2 regions of the Paenibacillus sp. FSL H8-0175 genome follow, and region 2 is predicted to be linked to the other one. Evidence: riboswitches for the same ligand, from Rfam matches in the RefSeq annotation. Region 2 holds a riboswitch; the other holds the start of a gene.
What was found. Region 2 has a riboswitch for cyclic di-GMP ahead of MHH46_RS10475 (DUF6612 family protein). Riboswitches for the same ligand answer to the same signal wherever they lie in the genome.

Region 1: linked by a shared signal. The riboswitch ahead of MHH46_RS02550 (choice-of-anchor A family protein) and the one ahead of MHH46_RS10475 (DUF6612 family protein) in region 2 are both predicted to bind cyclic di-GMP.

Annotation. Positions count from the first base shown of each region.
Region 1 is NZ_CP150299.1:572,615-583,157, forward strand. It holds gene MHH46_RS02520 (undecaprenyl-diphosphate phosphatase) at 288-1,091, shown strand; gene MHH46_RS02525 (hypothetical protein) at 1,367-1,582, opposite strand; gene MHH46_RS02530 (hypothetical protein) at 1,808-2,137, opposite strand; gene MHH46_RS02535 (DUF3221 domain-containing protein) at 3,017-3,361, opposite strand; gene MHH46_RS02540 (ASCH domain-containing protein) at 3,713-4,126, shown strand; gene MHH46_RS02545 (hypothetical protein) at 4,326-4,823, opposite strand; cyclic di-GMP riboswitch class I at 5,214-5,304, shown strand; gene MHH46_RS02550 (choice-of-anchor A family protein) at 5,413-7,662, shown strand; gene MHH46_RS02555 (alpha/beta hydrolase) at 7,770-8,744, shown strand; gene MHH46_RS02560 (NusG domain II-containing protein) at 9,564-9,953, shown strand; gene MHH46_RS02565 (Gx transporter family protein) at 9,937-10,494, shown strand; gene MHH46_RS02570 (ATP-binding cassette domain-containing protein) at 10,524-10,543, shown strand, end outside.
Region 2 is NZ_CP150299.1:2,436,041-2,446,583, forward strand. It holds gene MHH46_RS10445 (DUF309 domain-containing protein) at 1-85, shown strand, start outside; gene MHH46_RS10450 (RsmB/NOP family class I SAM-dependent RNA methyltransferase) at 187-1,707, shown strand; gene MHH46_RS10455 (pseudouridine synthase) at 1,710-2,474, shown strand; gene MHH46_RS10460 (Cof-type HAD-IIB family hydrolase) at 2,736-3,536, shown strand; gene MHH46_RS10465 (DUF4179 domain-containing protein) at 3,689-5,302, opposite strand; gene MHH46_RS10470 (RNA polymerase sigma factor) at 5,286-5,804, opposite strand; cyclic di-GMP riboswitch class I at 6,008-6,099, shown strand; gene MHH46_RS10475 (DUF6612 family protein) at 6,217-7,065, shown strand; gene MHH46_RS10480 (NADH-dependent flavin oxidoreductase) at 7,178-8,341, shown strand; gene MHH46_RS10485 (CapA family protein) at 8,420-9,436, opposite strand; gene MHH46_RS10490 (FprA family A-type flavoprotein) at 9,706-10,543, shown strand, end outside.

The sequences.
Region 1 (10,543 bases), 1.9 Mb from region 2:
CATATCTGCTGCATGCTCTGAAATTGATTATCCAAATAACGGGCAGCAAGTTCAGAAGGTTAACGGATTTTTTATTGATACAGGTTGAATTTAATGTTTGATACTGTTGTTATGCTAACGGGAAAGGATAGTTTAATAAAGGAGTTACTTAAGACTGGAATAATGAGCAATGTGACAATTATGTCATTCTGAATTGAATATTGTTAGGTTAATCGATGGGGAAGTTTACTTGTCTCCCTTATACTGGAAATTAAATGATTTTATTTCCGAAAGGGGACAATGCACTGATGACTGATGTAATTAAAGCAATAATACTTGGCATAATAGAGGGCTTAACTGAATTTTTACCAGTATCATCTACTGGACATCTTATTCTAGCAGGCGATTTGCTTAGCTTTGAGGGAGATGCTGCAATAACTTTTAAAATTGTTATTCAGTTGGGTGCAGTGATGGCAGTTTTAATTCTTTATTGGAGAAGGTATTTGGAGATTGGGGTTAATATGATTAGAATGGATTTTTCCAAAAGCAAAGGATTAAATGTCATTCATATGATTTTGGCTATGTTACCAGCATTAACCCTATATCTTCTCTTCAAGGACACAATAAAAAGCCAATTATTTGGCCCAACCCCTGTTTTGATAGGTCTAGTTGTTGGTGGCGTGTTGATGATCATTGCAGCGCGGAATAGGCGGACTGAAACCGCTGATACTATCGATGGGATTAATTATAAACAGGCTTTCGGAATTGGTCTGTTTCAATGCTTGGCGTTATGGCCGGGATTTTCGAGATCAGGTTCGACGATTTCAGGTGGCCTGTTGCTTGGCACTAGCCAAAAAGCCGCTGCAGATTTTACATTCCTTATTTCTGTGCCTGTTATGTTTGGTGCAAGCTTGTTGGATTTGTACGATAGTCGTGATTTGCTGAGTTCTGACGATTTGCTTCTAATGTTAATTGGCTTTGCGACATCCTTTCTTGTGGCAATGATTGCAGTAGTGACGTTCATCAAACTGATTAAGAGACTTCGATTGGAGTGGTTTGCTCTATACCGGTTTGTTTTAGCAGCTCTCTTCTATTTAATTGTCATACAGTAATTGGATTAGTCAATATGAACATCATGGGAAAGAAGCTTTTAAAAAGGCTATACATCATATCCTGCACAGATTTAACTAGAGGTTAAAACAAGGGGAAATCACCAAACAAGACAAAGCTCAAGTAGTCTATGAACTAAGGAATGAATTTTCGGTGTAAGCACTTCTACAGCTAGCCATTATCCCTCGTTTGTTTCTTCTACCATTAATATCACAAAGTGATTATACAAGTGTTTGGGAATATGAAAATCCCCACCAGTTTAAGGTGGGGATTTTGCTTACCAAGTATTATAGTTCGACTGATACTTAACATGTTTGTTCTCATAGCTCTCATTTGGGTAATCACGTCTGACAGACTGCAAGTAGCCTGAAATTGCAAATGCTGCAATAAGCCCTCCTATAATTCCTGTGATTAAGCTGAATGTTGAAAATCCGAATGTGGCAACTACTCCAATGGAAGACAATGCTACAAGCAATAGACTGAATATTTTCATCTTTATACACACCTTCATTTTGTATATATAGTAATTTGGAAATTAAGATTGATACGTTACCTTGTTTGATCGGTTTCGATAAAAATAATAAAAATTCAGCAAATCTTTAGACGGGCTTCATACTTATTTAAGCTAAGAGGATTATAGTAATTACATAACCCCCTTATAATATAGATCTAGACCCTGCCGGAAGTTGGTGGGGTCACTTTTTTGCACAGAGTAATTTTATAAATATGGTTGCCCAATATAGAAGAGAAACAAGAAATATAAAATGTAGAGAATGGGTAGCTTTATTTTTAATTTCTTGCAGGAATTTTTGAATTTTTCTGAGGTCTTGGACAGATTCTTCATCACATATCCATAAATGAGGAATTGTCCAATAACAAAGAAAATGAGCTTAAGGGGAAAGTTGCCCATTTTTATCTCAGTGAAAATAATAGTGAATGTGACACTCACAAAGGTTAGTGATACAACTTTTAAAAACTGTTCATAACGATCTTGTGGTTCTTTGATAGGATCCTGCTGCCCCCATTTTCTCTCATCAATTTCTGTCATGGTAAACCTCCAATCTACTGAATGTTATTAGTATTTCACCAGATTGAGATGCTTTTTGAACAGGGAGAATTAATTGGGAAACCATTATGAGTATAGTTGTCTGTTGCATCTTGTTGAAGGCTTACTTGTTGTGGAGATAGTACACTTGAATTTGATTGATTTGCTGATGCGAAAGGAGCAATTGCGGTAGTCAATAAAGCGATTGATAAAACTACGATTAGTTTTTTCATACTTTGATAATCCTCACATATGAAGTGTTTACTTACATGGATAATAGTAAATTTAATGGTTAATGATGTATATGAGCTATAAGATCGATTTGAAAAATGAGATGTTTTGTAAGTTTTTATAAATAAACGTCGAATATTATAATAAGAGAGTTTTATTGGTGTAGATGACCTAGGACTAATTAATTGTGATGAATTTTAAAAATACGAAACCCGCCGATGCATGTCTCGCGGGTTTGTGCTGATCCTGTATCTTCAAGTAGATCCTTCGTGTTATTAGGTACATTGCCAACAACTGTAGGGACTTTATAAGCTCCTATAGTTGTTACATGGTAAGGTTTCAGTAATTCCAACAAAGAGTAAATTCCCAAATGCTTGGGATTATGCCCACTGGCTTCGGTAGGTGAGCTTTTTTTTGTTTACAGAATGTTCCAGAATTATTATATTCAGATTATGTAAATGTTTCGTCCGGAAGAGATTATTCATAGTATATGTTCGGAAGGGTATTTCTGCTTCAGGAATTCCCGTAACAGAGATGTTGAGAGTATATAATGTTCCATATTATATACTCTGATTTCTCCTTAAATCTACACAAAGAAGCGCCGTCCCTTTGGAGACGCCGCTTCTTTATAGTAGATTCTATTCTTTTTGCTCAATTCTTGATTTTGGTGATCTTTTTGGCGGTAACTTGTGCAGGGAATGAATCATCACTTACTTCAAAAAACACTTTAATCTCATCGCCTTTTTTATATTTAGAAGGTGCAACTTTATTTACCCAAATGGCTTGAGAGTACTCATTAGATTCGAGAATTTCCTTGTATTCCTTGTTCAAGTCTTCTTCTTTTAATTCAGAAATTACTAAAATTCTTTTATTTTCTACATCTATTGTGTGTACAATTCCTTTCAAAACTTCATTATTCTTACTACAGGCGGTGACGAATAATAAAAAAACAAAAATAAGAGTCCATTTAATAGTAGTACGTGGTTTTTGAATCATGGACCTTCCCCTCCAGTGGTTACGACATTAGTTTAAAATCGGTTGCACAGGCATAGCATTTAGTACATTACCAATATAAGAATAAACAGCAGCCTTTCCATTATGACGACCTTTATTGATTCTGGGGAGTTACAGGTGAATGCCTGTAGTATTGATATTTTCATAAGAACTTTTGTTTGTATATAATAAAAATAAATGTTCTTATTTTAGAGGCGATCAATGATGGAAATGAGTATCGACCAAACGGTTGGGATTATTTATCAGGTCAAGGTGAGCAAGATTACACAACGCGAGATCGAGATCCGTGGCATCCGTGACAAACGTCCAACATAAACAAAGGGGATAAATATCATGCGGTGTATAACAATACGGCAGCCTTGGGCGACCTTAATTGCTCTTGGTGAAAAAGAGTTTGAAACTCGTTCATGGAGAACAGCCTACCGCGGCGAGTTAGGCATCCATGCCGGAATGAGGATTGACAAAAAGATTTGTGAACAGGAACCGTACAAATCAGTATTGGCGAAACATGGCTATACAGCGAATAATTTGCCGACAGGAGCTATTATTGCTACAGGTCAGCTCGCGGGATGTTATGTGGTTACTCCAGAGGTGGATTTAAGGGAATGGATCAATGGGAACGAATATGATTTTGGCGACTATAGTGAAGGACGGTTTGCCTGGAAGCTTGAAGGGGTTCATCCATTAAGCCATCCAATTCCAGCTAAAGGTCGGCTAAGCTTGTGGGAGCACTCTAATCACTTCTGAACGGCGAACAATATTTTTAATGTAATTTTTATGTGCCTATCAGCTATTTTTCAGGTTCGAGGTATATATTAGAGACACCAAACACCCCCCAGTGTTTTGTGGTATATCTCTCTCAGGTCTTGCCAACTCCCATGGTAAGGCCTATTTTTTTGTTCACTAATTGATCGGGGGGAGAGAGCGCAGCGGCTTCTATACAGCTTTACTTAATCTGGTACTGTTCTTCGTAACTCTTAAAAGATGAAATATCCAGCCCTAGGTATCTGCGCATATGGATGGCAGCTTGAGCCGCAACAATGTCATTCAACAGCAGCATTCGTTCATGATAGCCACGACATATATACTTGGCTTCAATTCCAGTATTAAGTCTGTTTTGCTCATACACCTTGATTCCCCGTCTTCTCATTTCTGCACGAACATCCCTTAGATCTGTTGTAGCTACTGCAGCAGCTGTTCCAAGCACCTCCAGATAAGGGGCGGGTGTTCGTAAGTGTGTAGATAAAATGGCGGAGTCCCGTTCGAAAGCTGATAAAATCATCGGAAGCAATAAATAAGATTTCACCAGCATGTTGTCCCTGCTTTCTGCTCTATGCATGAATCTCATCACCTCTAATAGGAACGTATATTCGTATTCTACCCCGATATTCCAAAAATAATCAATGGTATTTCTAAACAGCTTATCCAATGTGATTAAATTCACAACTTAATAACGAAGAATAAATTATATTAAAAATTGTAATAATAAAAATTAATGTATCGAACGCAAATAAAGGAGAATTATGATGGAAAAAGAGGGCAGCCTCCAGCGTGGATTGTTTTTTGGTTTAATTTTGAGTGTTCCCTTATGGATATCCATATTGGGCTATATACAGTTACTTTAAAATTTAATGAAAAACCTTATGCGAAGCGCCTTTAGGCGCTTTTTTTGTGTGGTACTAATGCGGGGAATTATCGAAAGGAATTGATTGACAATTGTGGGTGTCGGGAGCTAAACTGTTATTAATTCAAAAGTATTAAAAGTCATAGACTGTTATTGGATAGAATGCTTCAGCTACCAGTTCTGGACTTGCAGTGTAATACATATATATAGTCATGATAATAGCAAACCGTCTGAAAGGGCGGGACGCAAAGTCCAGGAGTCTAAAGTGTCTTAAAGGCACAATGACCGTCCGACTGCCATGAGAAGGGAATTTCACTTCTTTTTGGCGGTCTTTTTTGTTGTTAGGTCCTTTAGAGTTTCTGGTAATTATTCTGATTAATATAAATCATAGTTTTAGGAGGTGTGCCATTTGAAAAGAAGAATAAAACCGTTACTCTCGCTTGTATTAGCTGGGATTTTGACGGTAGGTAGTGGGCTTTCCTCATTGGGAGCTGGAGTTGCTGGAGCTAGTAGTTCTTCTACATTGGGAATTGCAGCGGTCTACAACGTGTTTATTCTAGGGGATATAACGACAGTTTCGGATACGGAAGGAAGGTTTGCTGCTGGAGGTAACGTTAACTTAACCAACTATAGTGTTGGAGATAGGTTGACCGCAGCAGAGGTTTCCCTGACTGACACACTTGTTGTTGGAGGGAATCTTACTTTCAACGGAGGTACTGTTTATGGGAATATCGTGTACGGGGGAGATTTTTCAGGGAATGTAACGCTCCTCAAGGGTGGTACAAAAAGACAGGGGAGTACGATTGACTTTTCAGCCGTAGGTCAGTCTTTGAAGGACAAATCAGCAGAACTTGCAGCATTGCCGGCGAATGGAACAACAGTGTACCAATATGGCAGCCTTACCCTGACAGGTACAGATCCTGCGGTCAATGTTTTTAATGTTTCAGGAGATAACGTCTCTAATACCTACGGAATTACAATAAATGTTCCTTCAGGATCTACTGCAATTATTAATATTGATGGTTCTAACGTAAAAATGAAAAACTTCGGATTTCTACCTAATAACGTGTTGAACAGCAAGAAAATTTTGCTTAACTTTAGCCAAGCTGCGTATCTTGATATGGCAGGCATAGGTGTAATGGGAAGCATACTTGCCCCCTATGCTCATGTTGATTTTATTAATGGTCAGATTAACGGTACTTTAGTGGCGGCTTCACTCAAAGGTACTGGTGGTGGTGAATTTCACCACTATCCATACGATGGTGATGAACCTGGACCAACGCCGACACCAACGCCGACAGTGACGCCGACACCAACAGTGACACCAACGCCAACGCCGACAGTGACGCTGACACCAACAGTGACACCAACGCCAACGCCAACGCCGATAGTGACACCGACACCGACACCAACACCAACGCCAACGCCGACACCGACACCGACGCCAACGCCTACAGTGACACCAACGCCGACGCCGACAGTGACACCAACGCCGACACCGACGCCAACACCATGTCCGACGCCGACAGTGACACCAACGCCGACGCCGACACCAACGCCGACAGTGACGCCAACGCCGACAGTGACACCGACGCCAACGCCAACAGTGACACCAACGCCGACAGTGACGCCAACACCGACACCAACGCCGACAGTGACGCCAACACCAACACCAACACCAACACCAACACCAACACCAACACCAACACCAACACCAACACCAACACCAACGCCAACGCCGACAGTGACACCAACGCCGACGCCGACACCAACGCCGACAGTGACGCCAACGCCGACAGTGACGCCGACACCAACAGTGACACCAACACCAACGCCGACAGTGACACCGACGCCAACGCCGACGCCAACGCCAACAGTGACACCAACGCCGACAGTGACGCCAACACCGACACCAACGCCGACAGTGACACCAACGCCGACAGTGACGCCAACGCCGACGCCGACAGTGACACCAACGCCGACGCCGACAGTGACACCAACGCCGACGCCGACAGTGACACCAACGCCGACGCCGACAGTGACACCAACGCCGACAGTGACACCAACACCGACACCAACGCCGACAGTGACGCCAACACCGACACCAACGCCGACAGTGACACCGACGCCAACGCCGACAGTGACACCAACACCGACGCCAACGCCGACGCCAACGCCGACAGTGACACCGACGCCAACGCCAACAGTGACACCAACGCCGACAGTGACGCCAACACCGACACCGACACCAACACCGACAGTGACGCCGACACCAACGCCGACACCAGAGACTTCGGTGTTCCCGACACCAACGCCATCATCCGTAATTGGCACTATAGTTCTTGCAGAAGATCCTGTGCCGCTTGGGCCTGTAGCTTCGCCGACACCAGCGCCAGTACCAACACCGTCGAATAGCACAGAAGTACTTGTTGATGATGATGAGATCCCATTAGGTCCGGTACCGGCAGTGACACCAACGCCAACACCAACACCTGATGAAATCATCGTAGTGGACGATACGATCCCATTAGGTAAGCCACCTGTGAAGGAATTGCCAAAAACGGGTGAATCAAGTCCTGTACCTTACTATGTAGCAGGTTTAGGTTTTGCACTTATCGGATTATTAATGAGAACCAAGTTCTCCAAAAAGAATAAATAATAAAGGGTAGATCAACATAGAGTCGCTTTCGGGAGTGTTCCGATGGCGGCTCTATTTGTATGTCATGATTGCGATAGTTTGGTGCATTCTAAGTAGATGGTATACTCTTGTTGGAAAAGAAATGTAGAGGGGATGGCGAAGGCGAATTGATATGGTTCATTATTAGCGCTGTAATCATCATAGGGATTCTAATCTATGTGGGATTTTTCTTCTATGGTATTGCTATTAAACGAGCGCCAAAGGTATTTCTAAGTAATAATCCTAATCTGAAGGCTGATCCTCCGGTTGCCGGAGCTTCTTGGGGGGAGGGGAAGGATTGGGTCTCTCGCCAGAGCTTCGAGAATATTGAGATCGTATCTGCAGATGGACTTAAACTAAGGGGTTACTTACTCCAATCTAATCGTGCTGCGGGACGCACAGCCATTCTAGCCCACGGTTATTCAGGTAAAGCAAAGGATATGGGGGCGTACGCCAAAATCTACTACGAGAACTTAGGCTTTAACATCCTAATTCCCGATGCAAGAGGGCATGGAGATAGCGCAGGGGATTACATTGGTTTTGGTTGGCCGGAACGAAAAGATTATTTGCAATGGATTGAATACATGATTAAAAAGACTGGGCCCAGTGCTCAAATTGTGCTTCACGGCGTCTCTATGGGCGGTGCTACAGTGCTAATGACCTCAGGGGAAGATCTTCCGCCGCAGGTAAAAGCTATTGTTGCGGACTGCGCTTATACCTCAGTAAAAGCACAATTATCTTACCAACTACGACGCATGTATCGCTTGCCAAGTTTCCCTTTCGTTCAAAGTGCAAGTCTAATCACCCGCTTGAAGGCGGGGTATGGTTTTGGTGAAGCCTCTGCATTAAAACAAGTGCGGAAAGCGAAGGTCCCGATTCTTTTTATTCATGGGGATGCGGATAACTTTGTACCTTTTGCTATGATGAATGAATTGTATGAGGCATGCCAGAGTCCAAAAGAGAGACTCATAGTGCCGCAAGCGGGGCATGGATTGTCTTATGATACGGATAAGGCGGGGTATATAGATGTAGTAACAGCTTTTGTAAGTCGATATGTAAAATAAGTCCTGAACGTAGACAGCGCCCGATATCCGCTAGGTAGCGGTTATCGGGCGCCTATATTTTTCCACACATGACGTAGTCCTTGAATAAGGAACGTACCGTCATGCTTTCTCGTTATATTCATCCCCCGCCGTTCGTGAGTAACGGGTGTCTTGATTCCTTGTTATTTCCAGCAGCCGTGTGGCGAGAATAATCCTTCCAATACGACAAAAGCCCTACCTCTCTTTTGCCCTTGCGGCTCCATTGACCGCGCCAGTGTGAATCGGAATGCTATATTTCGAATTTAATCTCATAAAAAGGAAGAGTACTGCAAGAAAACATAAAGCCTCTTTGTCCAAAATGCCGATGTGTATAATAGTCGGCCTGACATCTTCTTGGTGGGGATATTCAATATATCGAAAAACAAATACCATATAAATATAACACACTATTGTTTAAAAGGCAAATATAATAATGAATTCCAAGATAAGGTTTATTTGATTCTAGAGAGGAACAAACCTCGATAAGGGGCGCTTAGATTTTGAAAGTAACTTAAATTGGGTTAATTGTGAATTATTCCGGAAAAGCTAGTAAACCAGAGGAGATGGGCGATCTCGGTGCAAATGGGCTAAAATGTAAGTTGGATATTTTTGCAAACGCTACAAACTTCAACTGAAAATGCCAGAGACGAATGGGTTGTGTCTGCTGGGGTTATTTTGCGTGCCTATTTTGTGAACAGCTCTCTAAAACTGACAATAAACTCCAACATTGATTGAAGGATTGAGGGTAGACCGTTATAATTAATAAGTCTGGATTTTAATTAAAAAATAAGGGAGATTTTTATGAAACGCGCAGATGTGTGGCTGATTTCCATCGTATTGATTGCTGCGCTCGCTTTTCTCGTACCGAGATGGTTTTCGGACAATGATGACAAAGGTGGGGCCGGTAAAAATCTCATAGCCAATGTAACGGTGGACGGTGAGTTATTTAAAACGGTAAAGCTTACAAAAGAAGAACAAACCATTGAGGTCCGCACGGAACGCGGCTATAACATTTTGAAGGTGCATGATTACGGGATTGAAATGTACGATGCCGATTGCGCTGATAAAGTTTGCCTAGGTTTTGGTTTTATTACCCTGCCCAAACAGACGATTGTCTGTCTACCGCATAGAGTATTAGTCGAAATCACCAGTGCGTCGGGGGAGGATGATATAGATGCCTATGTCCAGTAGTGAATCTGCAACAGCTTTAAAAAGAACAGTGATTATTGCGATTTTCGCCGCAGTGGCAGTAGTGTTAAGTTTAATAGAGGCACAGATTCCGTTATCCGGGATGGGACTGGTGCCGGGTGCTAAGCTCGGACTGGCCAACATTATGATTTTGACTTGTATTTACTTTTTACGTGGACGGGATGCTTTGCTGCTTGTCATCCTCAAAACACTGCTTACTGCATTTCTGCTAGGTACCTTCTCAAGCTTGCTGTTTAGTTTATTTGGTTCACTTTTTAGCTTTGTTGTTATGTTTGTGCTGATGCTGATTAGTGGCAAAGGTAAGAGTATAAGCTTGATCGGAATTAGTATAGCCGGTGGGATTGCGCATAATATCGGTCAGCTGCTGGCAGCTTCTATGGTATTTGCATCACTTAGTATTTTTTATTATCTTCCCATGCTGCTGATCACTGGGGTAGTAACAGGAATTGCCGTGGGCTATGCAGTCCGTTATTTGGTGGCGTCATTGTCAAAAATATCGCTGTTTGAAGAATTTTTGGACTGATTAGTCACATCAGCGGAAGGATGACTAACATGAATGAATCATACGAAGG
Region 2 (10,543 bases):
AGTGAACTCTGCGGCTGAGGTGATCACACCGAATAATCCTCAACGACGAGGTCCTCAAAGACCGACCTCTTCTCATCGTAAATAATGATCCTCTATAAATGAGTATTGCCAAAGGAACACCCATAAGGGTGTTCCTTGAATCTTTAAACACCTAAATTTTAGCAGTACTATCAGGAGGACGGCATCATGGCGGCACAACTGCCCAGTTCTTTCAGCGAGCGTATGATGGACTTGCTGGGAACGGATTATAATCAATTTGCGGATTCGTACAAGGAGAATCCTAACGGAGGCGTTCGTGTTAATACCTTGAAAATTTCAGTGGAGAAATTGCAAGCTCTTTCCACTTTAGAGCTGGAACCCATTCCGTGGTGTCCAACCGGATTCTATACAGAGGATGGGGCCAGACCAGGTAAACATCCACATTATCACGCGGGATTGTATTACATTCAAGAGCCAAGCGCTATGGCACCTGTGGAACTGCTTGATGTACAGCCAGGAGATCGTGTTCTTGATTTATGCGCTGCACCTGGGGGCAAATCCACACAGATTTCTGCCAAGCTCTCAGGAGAAGGCTTGTTGGTTACCAATGATCTTCATCCAGAACGCACGAAAGCCTTAGCCAAAAATCTAGAGCTATATGGGGTGCGCAACGGTATCGTACTAAACGAAAGTCCAGATCATATTGCAGCGGCATTCCCGCTTTATTTTGACAAAATCTTGATTGATGCTCCTTGCTCAGGTGAAGGGATGTTCCGTAAAGATGAAGACATGGTGAAGCAGTGGGATTCAGGTACACCTGCCAAATATGCTGCCATGCAGCGGGATATTTTACGTTCTGCTGCAACAGCGTTGGCACCGGGAGGTACACTTGTCTATTCAACCTGTACATTTGCTAAAGAAGAAAATGAAGAAATTATAGCGGAGTTTATTTCTGAACATCCACAGTTTTCGGTGATTACAGTTGGAGGCACTGGCTCATTTGCTCCTGGTTTTGGAGAACTATCAGGGACAGCAAGACTATGGCCGCATAAAGTAAAAGGTGAAGGACATTTCATGGCTGTGCTGCAGCATGTGGGGCCAAAGGTATCTGCAGAGGAACGTGATCAAGCCGAAGTTAAGTTGAGTGCAGTTACACAGAATACGAATAAAAAAGGCACTGCTCATATTAAATCCGCAAACAAACCAGAAGCCAGACGAGGGAAAGAAGGTAAGTTCTCTAATAAATCTGCTGCTGGCGCTGAACGTGGCCGTCAAGGTTCAGGAGAAGAGCAAGCCTTGGCTGCATATGGAGATTTTATAAAAGACCAGCTTGGCTGGGAGCCAAAAGGGTATCCGATTTTCTTCGGTGATCATCTGTACATCTCCCCACTACCTAAGGAAAGATTAAATGGATTAAAGGCGATTCGTCCAGGATGGTATGTAGGACATGTCCGTAACGGCAGATTTATCCCAGGACATCCAATGGCTACCGCGTTACACCCTGAAGAGAGCTGCCGAAGTGTCTCACTTTCCAGTACGAGTAATGAAGCTATTTCCTATCTTAAAGGAGAGACATTGTTGATTAGTCAAGAACGTCTCTCTATTAAAATAGGAACTACCCAAAAAGGATACGTACTGGTCTGCATAGATGGTTATAGTGCAGGCTGGGGGAAGTGGCAGGACGGTGTGCTCAAGAATGAATATCCCGCAGGCTGGAGGTGGATGTAAGAATGAGCCTATCAGGGAAAACTGCAAAAAAGCAGCGTTTAGATAAAGTATTGTCCCATATGGGGGTAGGATCACGCAGCGATATTCGTAAACAAGCCAAGCAAGGTTTAATTACCGTGAATGGTGCAGTCGTCAAGGATAGTGGATTTCATGTAGACCCTTATCACGATAAAATTGTGGTTGGCGGCGAGCTTGTTACCTATCGTGAATTTATTTATCTTATGATGAATAAGCCACCGGGAGTTCTGTCGGCAACAGAGGACAAGCGGGATCGGACCGTTCTGGATCTTTTAAAGCAGGAATATGTACAGTTTGAACCTTTTCCTGTAGGAAGGTTAGATAAGGACACAGTAGGGCTGCTTCTGCTCACCAATGATGGAAAGCTTGCTCACGAGCTACTATCGCCACGCAAGCATGTCCCTAAGACGTATGAAGCAACAGTTGAGGGAGACGTAGATGCAGACGATGTAGCGGCTTTTGCGGCAGGTGTCGAGCTGGAAGATGGATATGTTACTTTACCTGCACAGCTAACTATATTGGGAAGAGAACGCGGCAGTAAAGTAATCTCACATATTTCGCTGATCATCACAGAAGGAAAGTTTCACCAGGTGAAGCGAATGTTCCAAGCTGTCGGCAAAAAAGTCACTTTTCTGAAACGAGTATCTATGGGAGAATTGAAGCTGGATGAAAGCCTGCCACTGGGAGCTAGTCGTGAAATTACGCTAGAGGAACTGGCACTCTTAAGTACAGAAGCATCAGAACAATAATATAGAGAAAAAATGGTATATAAATTGAATTTGGAAACTTGGGATAAGGGAATGGAGTGGCGGAGGGGAAATTTGGAACTGTAAGAGCGATAGCGGCCGCCTTTGTTTCCGGATTTCAACCACTAGTAAACGGTATAAATCAAGAAATCTGGAAACAACAGCGGCTGGAAGTCCAAATATTCACCGCAGTTGCGACTGAAACTTAACTCAAATAGCCAGGTTCAATATATATAGAAAAAGAAAGACAAGGATGGTGGGAGTATGAGATACAAACTGATTGCACTAGATGTAGATGGTACACTGTTGAATGATGATCACCACTTGAGCACTGAGAATAAAGAAGCCATTGCTGAGGTTACACGTCTTGGAGGACAAATCGTGTTATGTACCGGCCGCAGTCCGCAGAACTCGATTCCTTTTATGGAGGAAATGGGGCTGTCTGGTTATGTGCTGGGTCATAATGGAGCTGCTACGGTTCGTGTGAAAGATCGGGAAGTGCTGCATCAATACGGTATGGATGCTCGTGGTCTTGACCCTTATATTGATTATTGTAGAAAGCATGATATTCATTATGATGTGAATACGGCTTTTGATATGTATGTAGATAATGTAGAAAACCTGACCAAAGAAGCCAATTATATGTATGAACACTTCCGTATCGTGCCGGCTACACTGCCAGCATGGGAAGATTTCCGTGAACCGGTTGTTAAGTTTACTGTATTTACACAACCAGAAATCCTTGACGAAGCTGAACGTGAATGGCGTACTTGGACCCATGAGTACAATATTTTGCGCAGTGGTGAATTTTTCGTTGACTTGATGCATCCGGAAGCCTCCAAGGGCAACGCCTTAAAGAATCTGGCTGTGAAGCTGGGAATTCCGCAAGAGGAAGTTCTTTCGATCGGTAATTATTTTAATGATATTTCTATGCTTACATACGCGGGTATGGGCGTTGCGATGGATAATTCTCCGGTTGAGGTCAAAGCGGCAGCGAATGCTGTCACGGGGTCTAACAACGAGCATGGTGTGCGAGATGCGCTGGTTAAATATTGTTTATCTTAATAATGGAAAGCATAAAGCGGACTTGAGTCCGTTCTATGCTTTTTTTGTTGTGAAGGAAATAAAAGAGATACCTAAACAGAAATGATTTTATCCATAAATAACCCGCCCTTAGGATTAACTAGAAAGGGCGGGACATAGATTAACTTCCTGCATTAAAGTTTAATTTCCTCGTTCCGGCTAGGATCGCTATATTTATAGATACCAGGGTTCAGTTCGATTTTTTCGTCGAAAGGGATATCTTTGTAGCTATCAATATTAGTTCCTGTAGATATCATGCCCTTAGGTGTAATTTCAGGCACCACTTCTTTGCCATTAATCCGTAACGTAGTTTGGTTAACGCTTTTGAAGCCAGAAGATTTGGATGTTGATTCGACAATCAAATTTTCGCCCTCAGTATAGTAAGTGAATTCAATTTTTAACCCATCGACATCAAGTGAAGTGAACTGCTTTTCTTCTTTAGGTTTGTTTATAGTGATCCAATTCTTAGTAGTATCACGTTTCTCAATGACAGCATCCTTTAATATAAGTTTCATTGGAACATCGGACCAGTCGTTATACCATTCCGGAGATTCGAATTGAAATAAATGCTGGTAGCTTTCGGAATGATCTCCTTTCAAATTCCAACCCCCAGTGATTGTTTGATCACCTATAACCAACTGAGCGGTATTATAGTGGACAATTCCTTTTTTAAGCGAATCATTTTCATCTATTAGAATTTGGATATCCAAAGGGGTAACTACTAGCTGATCTAAGGTTATACCTGTCTTTTCTTGAAATTCAGGACTGTTATACAGTTTCTTAGTGTAAATCGCCTCACTTGCTTTTTGTCCATCTGCGTTAAAATCGAACTTCCACGTACCTGAAAATCGTTTCGCTTCTTCAATGTAACTAAAATGAAGACTAGCTTCCTTCCAATCTGATTCAGTTATATTGAAGACCTGTTCAATAAATAAATCCGATCCTTCGTTAGGCATGATGGTTGGAATTGCTTCATTCTCTTGACCACCAGTACTAACTACCAAATGTGGGTTACCCCGTCCTAAGTCAGATGGTGATGCAGCGACTTTGTAACGGATAATGGTTTGATTGGAAACATATCGAACGGATTCGATTTGAAGGCTTGGATATTGCTTAACTCCAGTATTGATAGTATCCCCTGCTTGATGATTAGATTGTAAGGGGATATTCCGATCACTGTAAAAAATGAGATTCCGTGCTTCAAACCTGTAGTCCTTTTTATCATCCTTTAATGTATCAGGTGTCTCATATACTCCAATGAGTTTCTGGCTTTCAGGATCGTATTCTAAATAACCGTATACCTTTGCCTCGGCACCGGATTCACTAGTCATGATGTTTTCCTCTGTAGCAAATCCAGTATATTTGGATAGATCAGATTTAGTATCAAGTGATAACAGCATTTTCATTTTTTCTCCATCAGTTACAACACCGTTCAAATTCATTGTTACTCCTGAACTGGAAGTTTGAAGATTATACTGTTGACCGATGCCGTTATTTAATGCATTACTCACACTTCGACCACCAATTTTATCCCAATTAATCGTCATACTAGCGAATACAGGAATGGCTACAAGTAAGAGGCATGAGAAGACAATACTGATAGGAATAACCTTTTTATTAGACCTAGGAATATTCTGGGAGGCATGCAGATTTCTTTGACGTGTATATGCTTCTTGTTCTATGGCAGTCCACATCAAATCATAATCCGGTCGGGGAATATGTTTATCTTTTTCAATATAGAGACTCATTACTATTCAGCTCCTTTAGTTGGGTTCCACCCATTCTATTTAGTATTTTAAGTCCCATGTTCAGTCTGGATTTTACAGTTCCTTCGGGTATGCTCATAACTTTAGAGATCTCGGGTACAGTCAATTCGTTTATAAAACGAAGGACTACTACCATTCTGATTTTGTCGGGAAGCTGACTGTATAACCCTTGTAATTCTTTTTTAGTTTCCTGTCGATCCAAACGTTTTTCTACAGGGTTTGATTCCTCAGACCTGGATAGTAAATAATTACGTACTTCTTTCATCCACCCCGTCTTACGCCTTTTGATCACACTGTTGCACTCATTCGAAGCAATTCGTAAAATCCAAGCTTTCAAGTTTCTTACCTTCGACTTATCCGCTAAGATAACTTTTACAAATACCTCTTGGGAAATATCCTCCGCATCTGCCTGATTTTTCATTAAGTAGTAACAAAAATAATATACTTGTTCTTTATAGAGCTCGAAAATTTCCCGGTCACTCATTTTGCTGCACCCCCTGTCTTTGCTGTTCTCATTAATAAGACTTATAAGCGTATGTAATCGTTCATTTTTCATTTTGATTGTAGTATTTCTTCTGAGTATCATAGCGAATTCGAATGGAAGATAAGTCGTTTACAGGTAATTATAACCATGATAAAATTAGCGGTGGGACATGCGTCCGTAATCTATTAAAACTAATTGAATGTCCGCGTTAAAGGTAAAATCATCGAAAGATGATGACACAAAGCCATGGGTCTAAAACCTTTCGACAGAAGGAAATGATCGCCAGGCCGCCATAGGGATGTCTTATGAAGCATAAAGGATAGCTCTAAGAATATGTAGTCTATTTTGAGCTCTTTTATTATTTCGACCTATACGGCGTTACATTATCGCAAGGGGCCGAAAGGGGAAGTACATGAACAGTTTTTTCAAAACAATAGGTACTAGTTTGGCAGTAGGTGCTTTATTGCTGTCCGGAACGATCGGATGGATGTCTAATCCAGGAGTAGTGTCAGCAGCTACCTCAACAGTAGTAACCGCGGATCAGATGATCAGCAAAGTAACGGCAGCCTCCAAAGCAATAAAGAATTTCCATCTGGATGTGACCAAAAAACAGGATATTCAAAGAAGCGGGGTGCGTATCAGCAACACCAACACTCTGAAGCTGGATATCAACCGTCTGCCGAATTTTGCCGCAGCAGGCACTGTCGCTAGTAGTCTTTTAGAAACATCGTACAGTCTATATGCCAATGACAAGGAGTTTTACTATCTTGTAGACGGAAGTGAACTGATCGATGAATCTGAAGATGAAGGTTACGACGATGACGGGGAGCCAATCGATCCTGATGCACAATATTGGCTTGGACTGGAGAAAACGGAATGGGATGCCTTTTACTCTAAAGGCCAATACGATCCTGTTTCCATGCTTGATTCGGTCAAAAGTTATAAAAAATCCATGAAAGTCAGCACTGCTGGCGCACAAACAGTCTTACAATTCACGGTAACCGATCCGACAGCAGCTAAGGGGATAATCAAACTCTATGACCAGGAGAACCTCTGGGATGGAGAGACAGTTCAACCCAAAAGCGTAACGTGGAAATTATTCGTCAATACTAAGACCTGGCAAACGGAAAAGCTGACAGTCGATCTGAGTTATGTGCTGGTAAGTGATGGAGCCAAAGATACATACACCACGAAAATCGAAGCTAAATATTCCAAAAATAATAAAGGTGCAGCCATTGTAAAACCGGCCGAACTAGAATAATAAGGACGATTCATAACGAGCGAAAAGCGCTGTTCAGCGGAACAGCGCTTTTTGTTGTATCCAACAGCAGTTCTTTATTAGTTGACAAGAATAAATCATTGCTGTAATTTATATGTATGCGCATGTATATAATAATTTATCTAAATATAATTTAATGAAAGTTGGGAAAAAGATGATAGCACTAGACACAGCATTAACTTTTCGCAGAGGGCTGACATTAAAAAACCGAGTGTTTATGGCTCCAATGACCACGCGAATGAGCTTTTATGACGGTGTAGTAACACAAGATGAATTGAAATACTATTCGCTAAGAACGGGCGAAGTAGGTGCGGTCATCACTGCGGCAGCAAATGTACAAGAGGGTGGAAAAGGATGGGAAGGTGAACTTAGTGTTTCCTCCGATGAATTTATTCCTAGCCTCAGCCGATTAGCATCTACTATTAAACGAAATGGAACAAAGGCTATTTTACAGCTATTCCATGCAGGAAGAATGACAGATTCAAAAATATTGCGTGGCGTACAACCCGTTTCCTCCAGCGCCATTGCTGCCGAACGCCCGAATGCAGAAATTCCAAGAGCATTAACAGAAGATGAAATTTTCGGTGTAATTGAGGATTTTAAAAAAGCGACTCAACGTGCTATTCAAGCTGGATTTGACGGGGTAGAAATTCATGGAGCAAACACATATTTAATCCAACAATTCTTCTCTCCACACTCCAACCGTCGTGAAGATCAATGGGGCGGAAGCTTAGAGAAAAGATTTAATTTCATTAACCAATTAGTGGATGCAGTTATTGCTGTCGTTGACAATTCAAAGGTTAAGGATTTTATTGTCGGGTATCGTTTTTCTCCAGAAGAATATGAAGAGCCTGGAATTAAAATCACCGATACCTTTTATCTTATTGATAAATTAGCTGATAAAAAGCTGGATTATCTGCATATTTCATTAGGGGATTTTAAGAAAGTATCTGCATCAGAAGATTTTAAAGAAAAATCAATCCTGCAATATGTACATGAGAAAATCAATGGCCGTGTACCTTTAATTGGGGTAGGAGATATCCGTACCAAACAGGACGCAGAGGACACGTTGACAAATGCTGAATTAGTAGCAGTAGGACGATCTCTTATCATTGATCCTCATTGGACAAGTAAAGTGCTGGAGGGTAAAGAAGATATCATCAGAAGAGTACTTGCTGATCAAGATAGAGAAGAACTCGTAGTAGAGAATGGTATTCTAGAATTCCTTAAATTAATGATGCCTGATCGTTTACGCTAAACCCAAACACAGTTTTGAGGTCTAAATCTATAACGTTCCGCGGTAAATTCCGCGGAACGTTATTTTTCTGTAACGACTCTATTCCCTCTTTAAGATTGTTGTCGTATGTTTCAACATTCGATTCATGAGATTTCGCCGTTCTGTTTTTATGTCGGTGTCGCTTCTCTTTAATGCGTCGCGGATGGGGATGATCTCTGTAATTTTCCTGCCGCTTTTTATTCTTCGATCTACACAAGTCGGGATGTAACCTACGTTAGTTATACTCGTGTGTCCTTTTTCATCCTTCTTTATTTTAAGCGTAAGAATGATACCGCTTTGTGTATAAGGAATATTCATTAGTTTAGTCGAAACAAAATTCCCCAATGAGTAAATAACGAATTGTTTTTTTCCACGAAGCGCTAACGGTTGAAGAACATGTGGGTGAGACCCCAGTATGATGTCGGCGCCATTTTTAAAGAAGAGATTGACCAGCTCTTTTTGCCTCTTGTTTGGAGTGTAACGATATTCGCTTCCGAAATGCAGATAAAGCAAGACTAGATCGACTTTCTTTTTTAAATCTCGAATCTCCCGAATAATCTTGGGCGTAGATATCCGGTTAACCAGCCATGGCTTACTCACTGGTACAGGAATTCGGTTGATTCCTGCTGTGTAGGAGAGGATGCCAATCGTAATTCCTTTGACGTTTTTAATAAGCGTTCTCTTGGATTCTTCTAATGATTTAGCTGTTCCCGTGTGGTCGATTCCATTACGGTCCAGAACTCGTAACGTCCGAACCAGACCCGGGGCACCATAATCCATGCAATGATTGTTGGCCGTTACTAATACGTCGAATCCGGCTTCCTTAAGTGCAGGGGCCAGTTCGTCTGGACATTTGAATATCGGACCGCCTGATCGGGGACTTTTCCGGCATTCGGGGCCGCTTCCAGCAAAGGTGGTTTCGAGATTGCCAATCGTCAAATCAGCCTGTTTCAGATAAGGAGCTACTTTTGCAAACAGGGGGCTGAACGAATAGGTTCCGTCAGGCTGTTTAGCATCCGAAATAATATAACGTTTGACCATTAGATCTCCCACAGCAGCTATTTGTATTTCAGTCATGGATATCCACCTTTTTATTATTTTCATTAGGATATGGCATAAAGTTGTTATGGGTTATTCTTTCTTTAAGGCGAAGTGCAAACATTTGTGTGGCTTTTTATTTAAAATGTGACTCAACGCATAATCACTTTATTTAGATCGTCTAAATTTAAGGTATTCATTTTTTTCAAACTTTTATAATTTGATTCAAATCCTCTTTTTTGTTTGGCAGCCATAATAAAATAAGGTTGTTGATAAACATTATCAATCAAACATTGGAGGTTTAAGAAATGAGTACACAATTCAAAAAAATCGCCGAGGATACTTACTGGATAGGCAAAATCGATAACCGCCAGGTTCCATTTCACCGCCTGATTCTGGCAAAAGGAACTACCTATAATTCTTATTTATTAAAAACAGGTAAGCCAACTGTCATTGATACCGTAGATATGGAATTCGGACGTGAATATGCCGAGTGTCTGGGTGAAATGATTGATCTTCTAGATATCCATTACATTGTAATTAATCATACAGAGCCTGATCACTCTGGTGGACTGGCAGCTCTCGCTGCCAAGGCTGCAAATGCCACGATCGTATGCACCGAGATTGCTGTTCCCGAATTGCAGGAAATGTACAAGCTTCATAGCCGGAACTTCCTGGTGGTTAAAGACGGAGATAAGCTGGATATTGGCGGGAAAACGCTGCTGTTTAAAGAAACACCGTATCTCCATACCGCAGAAACGATGATCACCTATTGTATCGAAGATCAAATCTTATTTCCTTGTGATATTTTCAGCACGCATGTTGCGGTGGAGAATCTATTCAGCGATGAAGCCGGGTTTGATATTACGGAAGATTTCGAGGGCTATTACGCAGCAATTATTCATCCTCACAGAAGATATGTAAGAACCCTGTTAGAGGCTGTTAAGGATCTTGAGATCCGGATGATCGCTCCTTCCCATGGGTTTGTGATCCGGAAGGACATACGTAAATATATCGGGATGTACGCCACATTGAGCCGTGAAACGACGCAAGGAAAAAAGGCAACCATCGTATATACCACCATCAAAAACAGTACCAAGAAGATGGCCAAAATCATACAGGATTGCTTGCAGGAAAATAATATAG